Regions from separate parts of the Turicibacter bilis genome, predicted to be linked through region 1. Evidence: a T-box and tRNA genes for the amino acid it is inferred to sense, from the RefSeq annotation. Region 1 holds a T-box; the other holds one or more tRNA genes.
What was found. A T-box is a leader RNA that pairs with one kind of tRNA and senses whether it is charged. The one in region 1 lies ahead of leuS (leucine--tRNA ligase), so its partner is inferred to be a tRNA-Leu.

Region 1 (7,712 bases):
ATTCCTCACTATTCGCTTTATGCTTCTTGGCTTGGTCGCTTAGCTGGATTGTATGTAGATTTACAAGTTTATAAGCATTTAAAAGTATCAGAGCGGGAAGTTCGATTAATTCAATTAAGAAGTCAGCAAAAACGATTAGCAGGTGATTTAACTTGGTTTGAGTTTGGTGCAGCCTGTGGTTCAACACTTGGAATTTTTACGATGGTGGCTTATGCGATGAATCAAGACCGTTATCAAATCCAACCTGAGTGTATTTTTCAAGCAATGTTTCCAGCGGTGCAAGAACTTCATATTATGCTTGATTATCTAATTGATTTAGAGGAAGATATCGAAGAAGGAGAACTTAATTTCTTTTCTTATTATCATAACTTTGAAGAGGGAATTTATCGGATTCTTGACGTTTACTACGAGGCCCAACAGCAGATAAGGCTCTTACCGGAGAAAGGATTTCATCAAACGATTAATGATGGACTCTTCGCATTATACTTAGCAGAAGGTGTGAAGAAAAATCCTCAACTTCGTATCGTTCAAAAACAAATCATTAAAAAACTCGGTTTTCGTGCCCGCTTTTTATTCCATCATACGAGAAAGTTTGTAAAGTAATCATGAATGTATAGGTATATGGGTAGTGGTATTTTCTGAAGTTTTATTTCTTTTATCATTACAAATTAAGGAACAAAAAAAGCTACTATTAAAGTAGCTTTTTTAATGTAGTTTTTCGATGGCGACAATGAATGGAGCCGTTGGTCGGTTAATGAATTGGTACGTTAAGACTTGAGTTGTTTTAGTATCTAGTGTTTCAAAACACTGCTCTAGATAGTGGCGTTCCACTTTTCCTTCCTCATGTCCATGATACACAACTAAAATAATAATTCCATTTTTCTTTAATAAGCTTAAAATGTCAGTGACAGCTTTCCATGTCGTTTCACCATGAGTCGTAATACTTTGATCACTACCAGGAAGGTAACCTAGATTAAAAATCGCCGCGCTAATTGGTTGCTGCACATAGTTTAGGACATGTTGATGTCCATCATGAATTAAAGTTACATGGTTAATATCAGCTTCTTTTAACTTAGTTTGCGTGCTTTGAATGGCTTCTTCTTGGACATCAAAGCTATAAACATGGCCTGACTCACCAACAAGTTCTGCTAAAAATAACGTATCATAACCATTACCAGCTGTTCCATCAATCGCAACATCACCTGGTTTTAAAGCTTTTTCTAATAAATTTTTTGAAAAGGGAAGAACGCGTTCTAATGTTTGTGCCATCTTAGTTTTCCTCCGGTTTTTGATAAAGTCGCCCTTGGTACGTGTTACGCTCTTTTAAGCGATCATCAATTGCATTTAAAACTTCCCATTTTTTTAAACTCCACATCGGTCCAACTAATTCTTCACGAACGGCATCACCTGTTAAACGATGGATAACCATTTCAGGGGGTAAGATTTCTAATTGATCAACCACTAAGTCGATATACTCATCTTTCTCCATGAGTGTTAACATCCCTTTGTCTAACATTTTGTGCATTGGTGTTCCTTCAATGACGTGAAGTAAATGAATTTTGATCCCTTGGACATCAAGTCCTGCTACAGCTTTCGCCGTTTCTAACATCATTTCATGTGTTTCACCTGGTAATCCATTAATGATATGAATGATAACGTCGATATTTTTCGCGCGAAGTTTGTTAACTCCTTCGACTAATGTTTGATAATCATGTCCGCGGTTAATAAGTTTTCCTGTTTTATCATGCATTGATTGAAGCCCAAGTTCTACCCATAAATCGACTTCTTTGTTTAATTCACCTAAGTAGTCGACGACATCATCTGGTAAACAGTCAGGACGTGTCCCAATTGAAAGAGCGACGATATTAGGATCACATTCTAGCACAGCTTCGTATTTACGTTTTAAGACTTCAAGTGGTGCATGTGTATTTGAGAAAGCTTGGAAATAGGCGATGTATCCTGCTTCAGGCCATTTTTGATGCATCATCTCTTTGACTTGATTAAATTGAGTTTTTAAGTTGTCTTCTGGATTTCCAGCAAAGTCACCACTACCTTTGGTACTACAGAACGTACATCCACCGTATTTAACCGTTCCATCAATATTTGGGCAAGTAAATCCAGCATTAATCATGACTTTGAAGATTTTTTGGTTATATTTTTCACGTAAATGATAGTTTAATGTATGGTATCGTTTATCAGCATAGCTGTATGGAAACGGATTGTTCATCTATCTATTCCTCCTGTTTTTAGTATATTCTTTTTATCAAATCAATCACGAATGAATCATTTAAGATAGTCCTTTAAAATGATGAGGATTGTGGTATGTTGTTTGTTTATCGTCTTTTATTTTATCATAGATGTGAATTAGTGGCACGAGATATTGTTTTATGACGTTTTTTTATAAAAAATCTTGTTTTTTGTGAAAGGTTTGATATAATTTTTCTAGAATAAACTTATATGAACCGTGAAGAGGACTAGTAGTAAGTTGGGACTATTGTAGAGAGCGAATGGTTGGTGTAAATTCGTATAGAACACTTATGAACTCACCTCGGAGTTGCAATTGTGAAATTTAAGTAATGATTGCCGTATTCTTGCGTTAAAAGATGAGAGAGGTAAGAGACTACTTTTTTTAGACTCTTGCAACTAAGGTGGTACCGCGTAATTTACGTCCTTAGAATAGAAATATTCTAAGGACTTTTTTTGTTAGTTCAACGATCTGCTTTAGTGGATTAATTCAACTATATGTATAGCGAAGTAGTTGGACTCTTAGCTTTCCCTCCTTTGATGGGAAGAGGGTGTTCTCTTTAACTTTTTGAGTGAGGGATAAAAGATTTTTCTTACCCCATCTTTATTAAAAAGAATAAGATATAGGTTTATGGAATTTAATCCATTATTTTGTATTAATGAATAATTTATATCGATTCGTCACAAATTATTCATAATATTTGGTTTTATTTTAGTGAAGTGTTTACTTCATCATTTAAGAAAAGAAAGCAGTATTTAAATTTTCTTAATGAATAGTAGACTCACCTACAAATTTAAGATTACCCCAGCAGTGGAGGATACCTGCTTCGCAGGCCGGGGGCCCGGAGGTAGAATTATGGCATTTGATCACAAACAGATTGAACAAAAGTGGCAAAATTATTGGCTAGAAAATAAGACATTCAAAACGTCTGAAGATAAGTCAAAACCTAAGTATTATGCATTAGATATGTTCCCTTATCCATCTGGAGCGGGACTTCACGTCGGTCATCCAGAAGGATATACAGCAACTGATATTGTTTCTCGTATGAAACGTATGCAAGGGTACCGTGTCTTACATCCAATGGGATGGGATGCATTCGGTTTACCAGCTGAGCAATATGCATTAAATACAGGAAATGACCCTCGTGAATTTACGGATATTAACATTAATACATTCCGTAAACAAATTCAATCATTAGGATTCTCATATGATTGGGATAAAGAGTTAAATACAACCGATCCAAAATATTATAAATGGACACAATGGATTTTCACCCAATTATATAACATGGGATTAGCTGAAATTAAAGATATTGAAGTTAACTGGTGTGAAGGGTTAGGAACAGTTTTAGCAAATGAGGAAGTTTTAAATGTTGATGGGAAAATGGTCTCTGAACGTGGGGAACATCCTGTAATCAAGAAACCAATGAAACAATGGGTGCTTAAAATTACACATTATGCTGAACGATTACTTGAAGATTTAGAAGGGTTAGACTGGACAGAAAGCATTAAAGATATGCAACGTAACTGGATCGGTAAGAGTGAAGGAGCGTTAATTAACTTTAAAGTTAATGGAACAGAACATTCATTTGATGTGTTTACAACACGTCCTGATACGGTATTCGGTGTAACATACGTTGTTTTAGCACCAGAACATCCATTAGTAAATGAAATTACAACGCCTGAATGTAAAGAAGCGGTTGTTGCTTATCAAGAAGCTGCAAAAGCAAAATCTGATTTAGAGCGTACAGAATTAAATAAAGAAAAATCAGGTGTGGCAACAGGAGCTTACGCAATTCATCCAATTACAGGAGCTCAAGTTCCAGTTTGGATCGGAGATTATGTTTTAGCAAGCTACGGAACAGGAGCTGTTATGGCAGTGCCTGCACACGATGAGCGTGACTACGAATTCGCTAAGAAATATGACTTAACAATTAAGCAAGTCATTGAAGGGGATATCACAGAAGGTGCCTTCACTGGAGATGATGCTCACATCGAATCAGACTTCATTAATGGAATGAACAATGCAGATGCTAAAGCTGCTGTTATTGAATGGTTAGAAGCAAACGGTGCTGGATCTCGTAAAGTTAACTATAAACTACGTGACTGGTTATTCTCTCGTCAACGTTATTGGGGAGAACCATTCCCAGTGATTATGTGGGAAGATGGAACAATGTCTGTTTTAGAAGCCGATCAATTACCACTTGAATTACCAGTGATGGATAACATCAAACCATCTGGAACAGGTGAATCTCCACTTGCTAATGCAAAAGAATGGTTAGAAGTTGTACGTGAAGATGGAGTAAAAGGTCGTCGTGAAACAAATACAATGCCACAATGGGCTGGAAGCTGCTGGTACTACATTGGCTATATCTTAAAACAAGGTGAAGACTATGTTGGATTAAATACAGAAGAAGCCAAACAATTATTAAAAGAATGGTTACCAGTTGATTTATACATCGGTGGAGCAGAGCATGCTGTATTACACTTATTATACGCTCGCTTCTGGCATAAGGTATTATTCGATTTAGGAATTGTTGAAACAAAAGAACCATTCCAACGTTTATTCAACCAAGGAATGATCTTAGGTGAAAACAATGAGAAAATGTCAAAATCTAAAGGAAACGTTGTAAATCCAGATGATATCGTTGAATCTCATGGAGCAGATACATTACGTTTATACGAAATGTTCATGGGACCACTTGATGCAGCTATCGCTTGGTCAACTGAAGGATTAGATGGAAGCCGTCGTTTCTTAGATCGTGTGTGGCGTTTATTCGTGACTCCAGAGCACACATTAGCTGAAAAAGTAGTCGCTGAAAACGATGGAAAATTAGATAAAGTTTATCATGAAACAGTGAAGAAAGTAACTGAGGATTATGAAAAATTAAGCTTCAATACTGCGATCGCTCAAATGATGATCTTCATCAATGAATCATATAAAGCAACAAGCATTCCACGTGAATATGCAGAAGGATTTGTTAAATTATTAAATCCAATCGCTCCGCATATGACAGAAGAAATCTGGTCGGTGCTTGGACATGAAGGAACTGTTTCATATGAAGCATGGCCAACATATGATGAAGCAAAATTAGTATCGGATACCATTACAATCATTGCCCAAGTTAACGGTAAGTTACGTGCTCGTATCGAGGTAGCTGCTAATATTTCAAAAGAAGACATGTTAGAAACAGCGATGGCACATGAAAATGTTCAAAACTTCGTTGCTGGAAAAGAAATTGTAAAAACAATTGCTGTTCCAGGAAAATTAGTTAACATCGTTGTTAAATAATTAGAATAACTATTAAAAGCCCTCTAATCCCACCACTGATTAGAGGGTTTTTTGTTTATTGAAATAAATAAGCGTTAGAAATTATTTAACAGGCATAATCCAAACAATCTCTTTGATACGTATAAAAAATGTATTTCCGTTACTTTCCAAAATTACATGATCAGGTTTAGTGCCAATGAGTTTTCCTTCAATACTTCCTGTACTCATTTGAATTTTTAAAGTTGCTCCGATAACAGAAAATAACGTTTCATAAACAAATAAGTCATAGTAACCTTCTAACTCAACTTCTCCTAAACTTGTCATCAATGATGGCATTTTTGCTTGTGTAGTAGTTGTAGCATTTTGTCTATATGGATATTCATAATTGGATGAATAATAATACATCCCTATCACCTCAGTTAAAATTCATTACAGGATAATATATTTTTGTTTGTCATAAAGGGTGCGGGTATATCTAATGAGATAAAATTTAAACTAAATTATATCGAAAATTAAGATTAAAAGGATAGGTTACTTAAGAGATAGTATATATCGAGAAGAATTTATTTTTTAGAAGAAAAAATAAATGAGAGATAAATAAGTTTAAGATTGATAGAAAATGATGATCTTCATCAATGAATCATATAAAGCAACAAGCATTCCACGTGAATATGCAGAAGGATTCGTTAAATTATTAAATCCAATTGCTCCTCATATGACAGAAGAAATCTGGTCAGTCTTAGGACATGAGGGAACTGTTTCGTATGAAGCATGGCCAACATATGATGAAGCAAAATTAGTATCGGATATCATTACAATCATTGCCCAAGTTAACGGTAAGTTACGTGCTCGTATCGAGGTAGCTGCTAATATTTCAAAAGAAGACATGTTAGAAACAGCGATGGCACATGAAAATGTTCAAAACTTCGTTGCTGGAAAAGAAATTGTAAAAACAATTGCTGTTCCAGGAAAATTAGTTAATATCGTTGTTAAATAATTATTAAATATACAAAAAAACTCATGGGTTAAACCATGAGTTTTTTGTATAATTTCCTTTTTATTTGAATATAAATGAGGTAAATTAAGTCTTTTTGAAATTTTTAGAATATTGTACAATATTTCAACATATATTGTGGCGGAAAAGTGTTAAGATGAACAAAAGGGGGATTTATGAATGAAAAGGTGGATTGTTTTAGGGGAAAATTCGACAAAAATGTACCGATTAACTAATTGGATGCATCAAAAGACAGGATTAGAAATAATAAATGGCGATGAAATTATTGAGCATGACAATCGTGAGCAAGCAATAGAGGCTCTATTAAATAATAATGAATGGGTAGTTAGAACAACCTATAATCGGGCACTAACTTTAATGGGGGATGAGGCCAATGGAGTTGTCTTTGTAGATTTTCCGTTATGGAAAAATATTTTAGATGCCATACTGCATTTTAATTTTAAAAGGGTTAAAAAAGCTTTCTACTATAAACGTGTAAAACGTCCATGGGTTCTGAAGAAATTAGATCAGTTTGGAGTAGAAAAACAAGTGATTATTATAAAAAATAGACGTACAATGAGACGCTTTGTTAAAAATTTAACAGTCCCAAATTAAAAGGTCATAAGCTAGTTAAAGCTCATGACCTTTTTCATTATTTATTTTTTAGGTGTTAAGATGTATTCGTGGATGTAGTGAGCAACGCCGCTTTCTTTGTTTGATTTTGTTGTGGTGTTCGCTACTGCTTTTAGTTTATCGATGGCATTATCCATGGCGACACCGACTCCAGCATATGTTAACATTTCGATATCATTATCTCCGTCACCGAAGGCGATAATATCTTTTTGTTCAATGTTAAAGTATTTAGCTAATTTTTCGATGGCTGTTGCTTTATTTGTATTTGATTTAAATACTTCGATAATGTTGACATTATCGCCATCCCATTTGCGGCATGTCACGATGTCACCGTAGTTTTCACGTAAGAAATTCATGACTTTTTCTGGGTATCCCTCTTTAGCTTCTAATAAGAATCCGTTTGGATGTTCGTCTAATGTTTCTTTAAATGGTCCGTATTTCACTGATGTACATGTTTCAATATGGAACCAATCACGAATAGTATCCCCTTGATGTAAGACATATAAGTGATCTTTGTATTCACAAAAGGCATTGACGATATAATCTTTTAATTCTGAATCGAATAAAGTT
Region 2 (7,712 bases), 510 kb from region 1:
GAGTATGATGCGCGTAATAAGTTATATTTATCTGAACGTTTTATAGAAAGCTCTAATTATAAATTTTTCTATTATGAAGACTGTTGTGCTAAAACGAATCAATATCATCGTATGAAAATTAAATTAGCTATTGGTGAACAAACCTTTAATAAAGCATCCATTATTATTAAAACGATGGATCAACAATATATTCGTTTTAATATGATTAAAGAAACAGATTATTCGCTGTTGGCCTTTTTATATGAGTGGGAAATTGATGACATTGACTATAGTGATCAAACAACATTTGAACGAATGGTCAAAGGTCAATAACGTGAAAGAGTTAGTAGAAAAGTGGTTCTACTAACTCTTTTTTATTAAATAGACAAGTACTGTTAGATAAAAATGTTGTTTTTAGCCTTTATAATCTAATTCGGTTAGAAATAACTTTTGATATGAGGTTGTTTATTATCAATATGATTGTTTAATGCAATTAAAAAAAGTCATTTAAGAATAATTCCTTATTCCTAAATGACTTGAATGAACCTTAGAACGTTATCTTTTGCTTCCTCCATCCTTAATTGAAAGGTCAGGGAATATTGAGTGGAAAGGTAGAGGATTGGTGTTTAAAGTTCCTATCTCCAACCTCATCTATCGAGAAAACAATCAAAAATCCAATTCCTGTTTTAGAGTCAAAGATTTCACTTTTAAAAGAATTACTGAAGCTTTATGAGATAAATTTAATGGTTGAAGGGTATTATGTTTATGATGAACAACAGCTTTGTTTACAATTAAGCCCGGTATCGCAAAAGTTAAATTTTATCAAAGAACAAGAGCTTCAATGTTTTTTTAAACAACTCTCAACAAAAGCAACTTCAAAAACAACTTTGAATGATGATCAGCTTCAACGTATTTTTTCTTTTGTGATTTCAATGCGTTATGTTGAATATTTAAGAGGGTTTTACAATGAGCTGAGTTTAGTTGATAAGGTGCACTTATCGTCTACCTTAAGCCGATGTTCAAAGGAGTTACTTGCATTTTTTGTCAGTCCTAATTCTTTGACAATTCAAAAGATACAGCAGTTTAAACACAGATATTTAGAAGTTCCAGCTCAACGAATACATCAACTGCAAACAAAATTATTTCATGAATTAGAAAGGTGGGCGCTAGCCCATCCTGATCTTGAATTTATGAGCTTCAATGAGGAAGTGCTAACTTTTTCTGAAGGATTTCAATTCTCGCACTTAGACCGCAAAGAACCCTTTGTCATTTTACATGACTCATAACTCTTCGCCATTGTAAGCTTTAAGAAATTATGGTTTAATTATCCATATTAATTAAATGAGGGAGAGGTAAATATGATAAGTATCCGCCCAATGGATGCAATTGATTATGAGAAGGTTGCTAACATCTATCAACAGGGAATTGATTCTAAACAATGTACATTTGAGACAGAAGTACCAACCTGGGAGAGTTTTGATCAAGGACATCTTCAGTATCCGCGATTAGTAGCAGTTGATGAACAAGGACAGGTCTGTGGATTTATCGTCTTGAGTTTAATGAGTTCAAGACGATGCTTTCGAGGAGTTGCCGAGATTAGTATTTATTTAGATCGAGCTTATACAGGACAAGGGATTGGAAGAACCTTAATGAATGAAATGATTACTCAATCAGAAGAAGCGGGGATTTGGAGTTTATTTTCTGGAATTTTTCCAGAAAATAAAGCAAGTATTGCACTTCATCAACGATGTGGTTTTCGAGAAATTGGTTATCGTGAGAAAATGGGAGAAAGCGAGGATGGTACTTTTCGAGATGTTATCTTTTTTGAGCGTCGAAGTCAGATCATTGGGTAGATGATAATTTTGTAATTTAATCTATCTTTGAGTTTCGCCTAACATTTAAACGCATATAGTAAAGTAGACAGTTAAAGTGAGGCGATACAATGGAATATGGTATTAGTGGTTATCAAACTGATTACCGATTTATGAAAAAAGAGGTGATTCAACTTGCTCATGAAACGGTTCCGTTAACGGGAACTGAACAAGTCGATCAAATTTATTTATTAGGAACTAAAGAGGATGATAATTTAATTTATAGCGATATTGCATTGGTTGTTGAAAATGGAGCAACTGGAGAAAAAAAGTTTTACACAATTCCAACTTCAAAAGGAATGGGGGGCGGGATAGATCTTGTAGATTTTACGCATGATGGTTTGTTAGACGTGGGGGTCTATATTTTTAGTGGTGGAACCGGAAGTCAAGTCGATTATTATATTTTCTTTAATCAAGGTAAGGCAGTACAACTTGGATTTAGTAATAAATTATTAGAAGAAAAACTTAAATTTCAAGTCACCTACTTACCTAAGTATCAAGTCGAAATTAAAAATTTGAATACAAATGAGACAACTATTTTAGATTTATCAAGACGGAGTTCAGATTATTTAGAGGCGATTTACGATACGCAAGGGAATTTAAAAAATCCATTATTAGGGGTTGTCGCTCCTGTCAGTGATTCAAATCCAATCAATAGTAAACATTACTCTCAAGGTCATGATCTGATTTTAACCCAACGAATATTAGGCCGTTCACATAATGATACGTTAGGTTATGTTCAATCATACATAGGGTTTGATGAAGGAAAATATTATGTCTATCGTACGCTAATTTCACAATAATAGGCGATTTAACTAAAAATCATGATTAAAAGTTAAAAAAAATCAAATACTAAAGGTCAGAAACTGTATTTTATATGGGAGTGATATAGATGACAATTGAAGCCTTTGTATTTGGAGCTATTTTTGAAATGTGTATTACTTATTTAATTTTATGTGAATTATTTTTTTAGATATGAAACATTAAGTCATGAAAAAAACATCATCTTAACTAAGAATGATGTTTTTTTCATCATTAGTAGGTTGATAGGATAAGGAATACGTTAGTAAAGCTAAAATTAGCATTCCAATGAATAATGGAAATAGATTTGATAAGTTAGCCAATTGGAAAAATTGAAGATTAGCATCAGGGGAGGATATTTTATTAATGACATAGAGGTAATGATTTAAGTTTGGGTTGATGGCTTTTTTACATTGAATTCGTTGGATTAAGTCTAACTAAAAGTCAGGTGATTGGTCATTCTAACCTAAGGTGAGATAAGTTTCATTTCTAATGGTTGCAGGAACAGCCCCATGTAATCACATTGTTTTCTTACTAAGAGATATGGGCTTACTTGAGGGGCTTCAATAGTTAAATAACTCACCATAAGGGCATGCTTCTCGAGCAAAAGTTTAAATTTGAATATGACGCTCACTAAATATTTCTTCGCTAAAAGTAGGTAAATGAGCCTTAAGTTTTACATTGGCTTGTGCTTGTGTTTCAAGTATTGGATGAAATCAACAAATGAAGCTAAGTAATAGTAATAGCCTGTATTTTTTAGATACATCATAGAAAGCCCTCCTACACCATACTGTGTTAATTGTAGCATGTAGATGTATTTATGCGAAATATTTCCATAAAAAAGAAGCTATCGATGAGATAGCTTCTTCTTAAGTGACAGTATGGTGGAGTAAATAGTGTGATGGTGTATGAGATGTTGGTAGTTTTATAAAGTGATAAAAGGATTATTTGTTAGTAAAAGGTAAAGAAATAAATAATGTATGAAGTATAATGGCTATAACAATGGATTAAAAGTGTTTAAAAGATAGAAGTTTAAATAAAAATTTAGTAAGGATATAGGAGAATGATAGGTAATGTATGAATGTTTATGTTTAGAAAAATTTAATCAATTGTTTGATTGTGTCTACTGTCCTTAATCGACTGAGGATACCGGAAGTGATTAAGTAAATAGATTTTGTTAAAGTGTTGTAGGAAAGTTGGATATTAGACTGAATTAGGAATGTTTTTAGGATGTATGAGTGATTTGGTATCCTCAATATACCATATGAAAATAAAGAAGAGTTGTCTGTGTTTATGTCATCAAAAATAAAAAAAACACCTTAATCGGTGTTTATTGTTCGGTTTGGTACCAATGGCCGGACTCGAACCGGCATGAAGTAAGCTTCGGTGGATTTTGAGTCCACTGCGTCTACCAATTCCGCCACACTGGCATTTACAAATTTATTATATCATATCTTATAGCAGTTGCAAGTGTTTTTTTCAAAAAAATTCCAATTGTGAACGGTAGTATATCATTGTGAATGAATTCCTAATGTAAATTTTAATTAGAAAAAAATAGAAAAATACAAAAAAATCAACAAATAATACTCATTTTTTTAAAAAAGATGCGTATATTATAAATATAAAACGCTTTCTTTTTTGGGGGGTAATCTCATTAACAACAGATAATAAAAAAATCAGTGTGGTGATCCGATGAATGAGTGAGATTAGCAGAAAAGAAAAGGCGTCTAATGAAACCATTTGGAGGGATCAATTATGAACGTATATTGGAAACCTACAGTGAATCAAATGATGAGTGAAGATGTTTTTAATCAATCACTACAAGAGGTTGAATGTAAGATTTCAGCTTGGGGTCAACGTGAGTTAGCATTAAGTGGTTTCTTATTAGCTTCATTTGTTGAACAAAAAGTAGAGGAATATAAACGTTCGTTTATTCAAATTGAAATGCCGTTTCATACAGAAGCAGAGTGTCAAGCTTATTTAGATGATTTTTATCATGAATATGCTGAAGTTATTAAATTATTTCCTTATGACCGTTGGGTATGGGTTAAAAAACTAGAAGTGATACAATATGGGCCTTATGATATTCAGTGTGTTCATGTTCCTAGCCAAGTGCTAGATCATAAAGAATTCCCATTAGGTTAAGTTAGTATAGATGAGTTTGTCAATATCAAAGGAAAATAAATATAAGTCAGATAAGTTTTTTATATTGGAAAACTTTTAGTTGGACTATCGTCAGTTTTAGTATTAAAACAATTGAGCAACTAAGACTGATATCCAGGGATGAAATACACTTCTGTTTTCATAATTATATAGTTCTCTAATATATCTAAAATAAAAAGAGGGGGGGATTTCTAAAATTCCCCTCTTTTTCAAACTAGTTAAAGTCATTATCAGAATTAGACTTTATTTTAATTCATCGATAAACAGCTATTGAGGCAGAGTTGACTAATAAAAGAATATTTTCATTTAATAAGGGATAGGGTTAGATAAACCTTTTGATCATTTATCTAACTCTTTTAATTGGAAAAAAATTCATGAATAAATGAGTAAAAAATTGTTTACAAACGTCAGTAAATGGTTTAAAATAATCAATGTGGAAAACAAAACAAAAAATGTCTCGGTAGCTCAGCTGGATAGAGCAACGGCCTTCTAAGCCGTCGGTCGGGGGTTCGAATCCCTCCCGGGATGCCACTTAATTGAACTAAATGACTACAACGGTGTAGTTTTTTTAATGTCTAAGCGTTAGGTGTATATTAACGTCCGATGTTGGTCGTTTGTTTAATGTTTTTGAATAAAAAATGTCTCGGTAGCTCAGCTGGATAGAGCAACGGCCTTCTAAGCCGTCGGTCGGGGGTTCGAATCCCTCCCGGGATGCCATTTGATAGAAGATAATGAACTACATAATTGTAGTTCTTTTTTTGTTGTTTAAAAAGGAAGATGAAACGGAAAAAAACGGCTCTTTGTCAACTGGTGTGGGTGAAGAAATTTTATACCTGTAATCGTGAGGGATTAAGCTGCTCATTGAGCAGTTTGATTCCTTTTATTTTTTTGTTCAAAGGTGTACTTATGGATAATCAAAATTCTAGCTTTGAAATGATAGAAACTACGGTATCCAAAGGCCATGCGTTTAATCACTTTAATCTTGTTATTAATCCCTTCAAGCACTCCATTGGTATAAGATGTTTCAATCGTATTTTTGATATAATCTTGGTAGTTAGTTAATGTTTTTAAAGCTGTTTTCATTTCAGGTGAAAGTAAGTCAGAGGGGTTTTGAATGGCATGATGAAAAGCATCAAAGTTGCGAAGTTTGATGGCCTGTTTGATGGTTTGATAGAAGTCATAAGTGGCTTTTAATTCCGGATCTAAAGCGAGTAAAAAGTCGATGATTTCTTGTTGAGAAATCTGCTTTTTGAAACAGTTAGAATAGAAGTAGTGGGTAGAATGGATATCCTCTTGGGCTTTTAATAAAAGGCGCCAATAATGTTTGAATTTATTGTAGAATTCTTTGTTTTGGTTCATGAAGCGAATACGAGTTTTATTGAGGGCACGAGATAAAAGTTGAACGACGTGGAACTTATCTAAAACAATTTTAGCGTTGGGAAACACCTCTTTAATGAGTGTCATATACGGAGCATACATATCAATAACAACGTGAGTTACACCTTCACGGGCCTCCTTAGAAAATCGCATGAAATAAGGTTTTAAAGTGCTTAGACGACGGTCTTCAACGATATCAATTAACTTCCCATTAGAAGCATCACAAAAAATGAATGACATAGCCCCTTCCGCTGATTTGACCGACTTAAACTCATCAAAACAAAGCACCTTTGGAAGAGAGTTAAAATGAAGGGGTTGTTCCTCGTACGATGTATGAATGATCCGATTGACCGTTGAATGGGATACGTTGAGTTCACGGGCAATATCTGACTCGGATTTTTTATGGCTAGCCTCTAGGAAAATGGCTTGTTTAAGGGGATTAGAAAGGTAACAATTAGATTCTACGAGAGAGGTTTTAAGCGTAAAGGTACGATCACAATGACGGCATTTATAGCGTTGCTTTTTTAAATCGAGATAGGTATCAAAGCCAGAGAGTTTCATCATCTTAATACGAGAGGTTTTGAAGCCGTGTTTAATGATTTGTGAGTCAAAGAGATGACCACAGTTGTAACAATGGGTCGGTTGAAAAGAGAGGATACCAGAAATGACCTTAGAGCGGATCCCGTTAATCTGAACATCTTCCATCCAATTTTCTGAAAAAGTAATATTTTTATCTTTTAAATCGAGTAAAGTTAAGATACAATTATTGTGAGACATAAACCCAATCCTTTCGTGTTTTTTTTGGTCAATTACATGGTATAGAATTTGGGACGTGATGTCTCTTTTTTTATACTTATTTTTTATTCCAAATAAAAGAAGTGTGGGAATCACCCACACCAAATATTATAGAACCAAAAAAACTAAACTCAAGTGAATATTAAACAAGGGTTGTTTACAAGATAAACGCATGAGGTGAAAAGATGGCAATGATTTATGACTTCCCGACAAATTATGAAGAAAAGATCGATCAAGCAACTAAATTAATGGAAAAGGGTTATATTGACCAAGCAATTTGTTTATTAGAAGATTTTTTAGAAGTTGTTAAAGATCAAAAGATTGAGTTCGAAGTGAAAAAGCAGTTGATTACGGCCTATATGTTAAAAGGCGAATTTGAAATGTGTGAGGCACTTATTTTAGAAATAAAAGCGGCAAATTGTTTAGACTTAATTGTAGCGGCCCATGATATATTAGTCACGATGTTTCAACTTCCAGGTGATGTAGTAGAGACCAAGCAGTTAGAATATGGTCGAGAGTTAGGGTTAAACGTTTTAACGAATAAGAACCTCATTGAATTGGTTTATCAATTAAAAACATACTATGAAAGTTATTGGTATGAAACGATTGATAAAAAAATTCAAGTGTTAAAAAATGAATCTAGCTTTGAGACCCGATTGATGGTGTTATCTGATTTGCAGGCAATTGACCCGATTCAATTAACGTTATTTCAAGAGGAATTTGAGT

Region 2: it has a tRNA-Leu gene. The T-box ahead of leuS (leucine--tRNA ligase) is inferred to sense a tRNA for this amino acid. The anticodon was not compared.

Annotation. Positions count from the first base shown of each region.
Region 1 covers NZ_CP071249.1:1,199,826-1,207,537, reverse strand. Annotated here, with positions in the region: gene J0J69_RS05925 (DUF2600 family protein) at 1-603, shown strand, start outside; gene mnmM (tRNA 5-(aminomethyl)-2-thiouridylate-methyltransferase MnmM) at 706-1,269, opposite strand; gene mnmL (tRNA modification radical SAM protein MnmL/YtqA) at 1,271-2,227, opposite strand; T-box leader at 2,456-2,676, shown strand; gene leuS (leucine--tRNA ligase) at 3,101-5,536, shown strand; gene J0J69_RS05905 (YuzF family protein) at 5,618-5,920, opposite strand; gene J0J69_RS05900 (class I tRNA ligase family protein) at 6,135-6,512, shown strand; gene J0J69_RS05895 (P-loop NTPase family protein) at 6,690-7,124, shown strand; gene J0J69_RS05890 (Cof-type HAD-IIB family hydrolase) at 7,166-7,712, opposite strand, start outside.
Region 2 covers NZ_CP071249.1:689,105-696,816, reverse strand. Annotated here, with positions in the region: gene J0J69_RS03270 (hypothetical protein) at 1-312, shown strand, start outside; gene J0J69_RS03265 (hypothetical protein) at 579-1,265, shown strand; gene J0J69_RS03260 (GNAT family N-acetyltransferase) at 1,338-1,832, shown strand; gene J0J69_RS03255 (YybI family spore inner coat protein) at 1,922-2,653, shown strand; tRNA gene J0J69_RS03250 (tRNA-Leu) at 3,995-4,081, opposite strand; gene J0J69_RS03245 (hypothetical protein) at 4,407-4,796, shown strand; tRNA gene J0J69_RS03240 (tRNA-Arg) at 5,269-5,345, shown strand; tRNA gene J0J69_RS03235 (tRNA-Arg) at 5,455-5,531, shown strand; gene J0J69_RS03230 (ISL3 family transposase) at 5,673-6,968, opposite strand; gene J0J69_RS03225 (hypothetical protein) at 7,172-7,712, shown strand, end outside.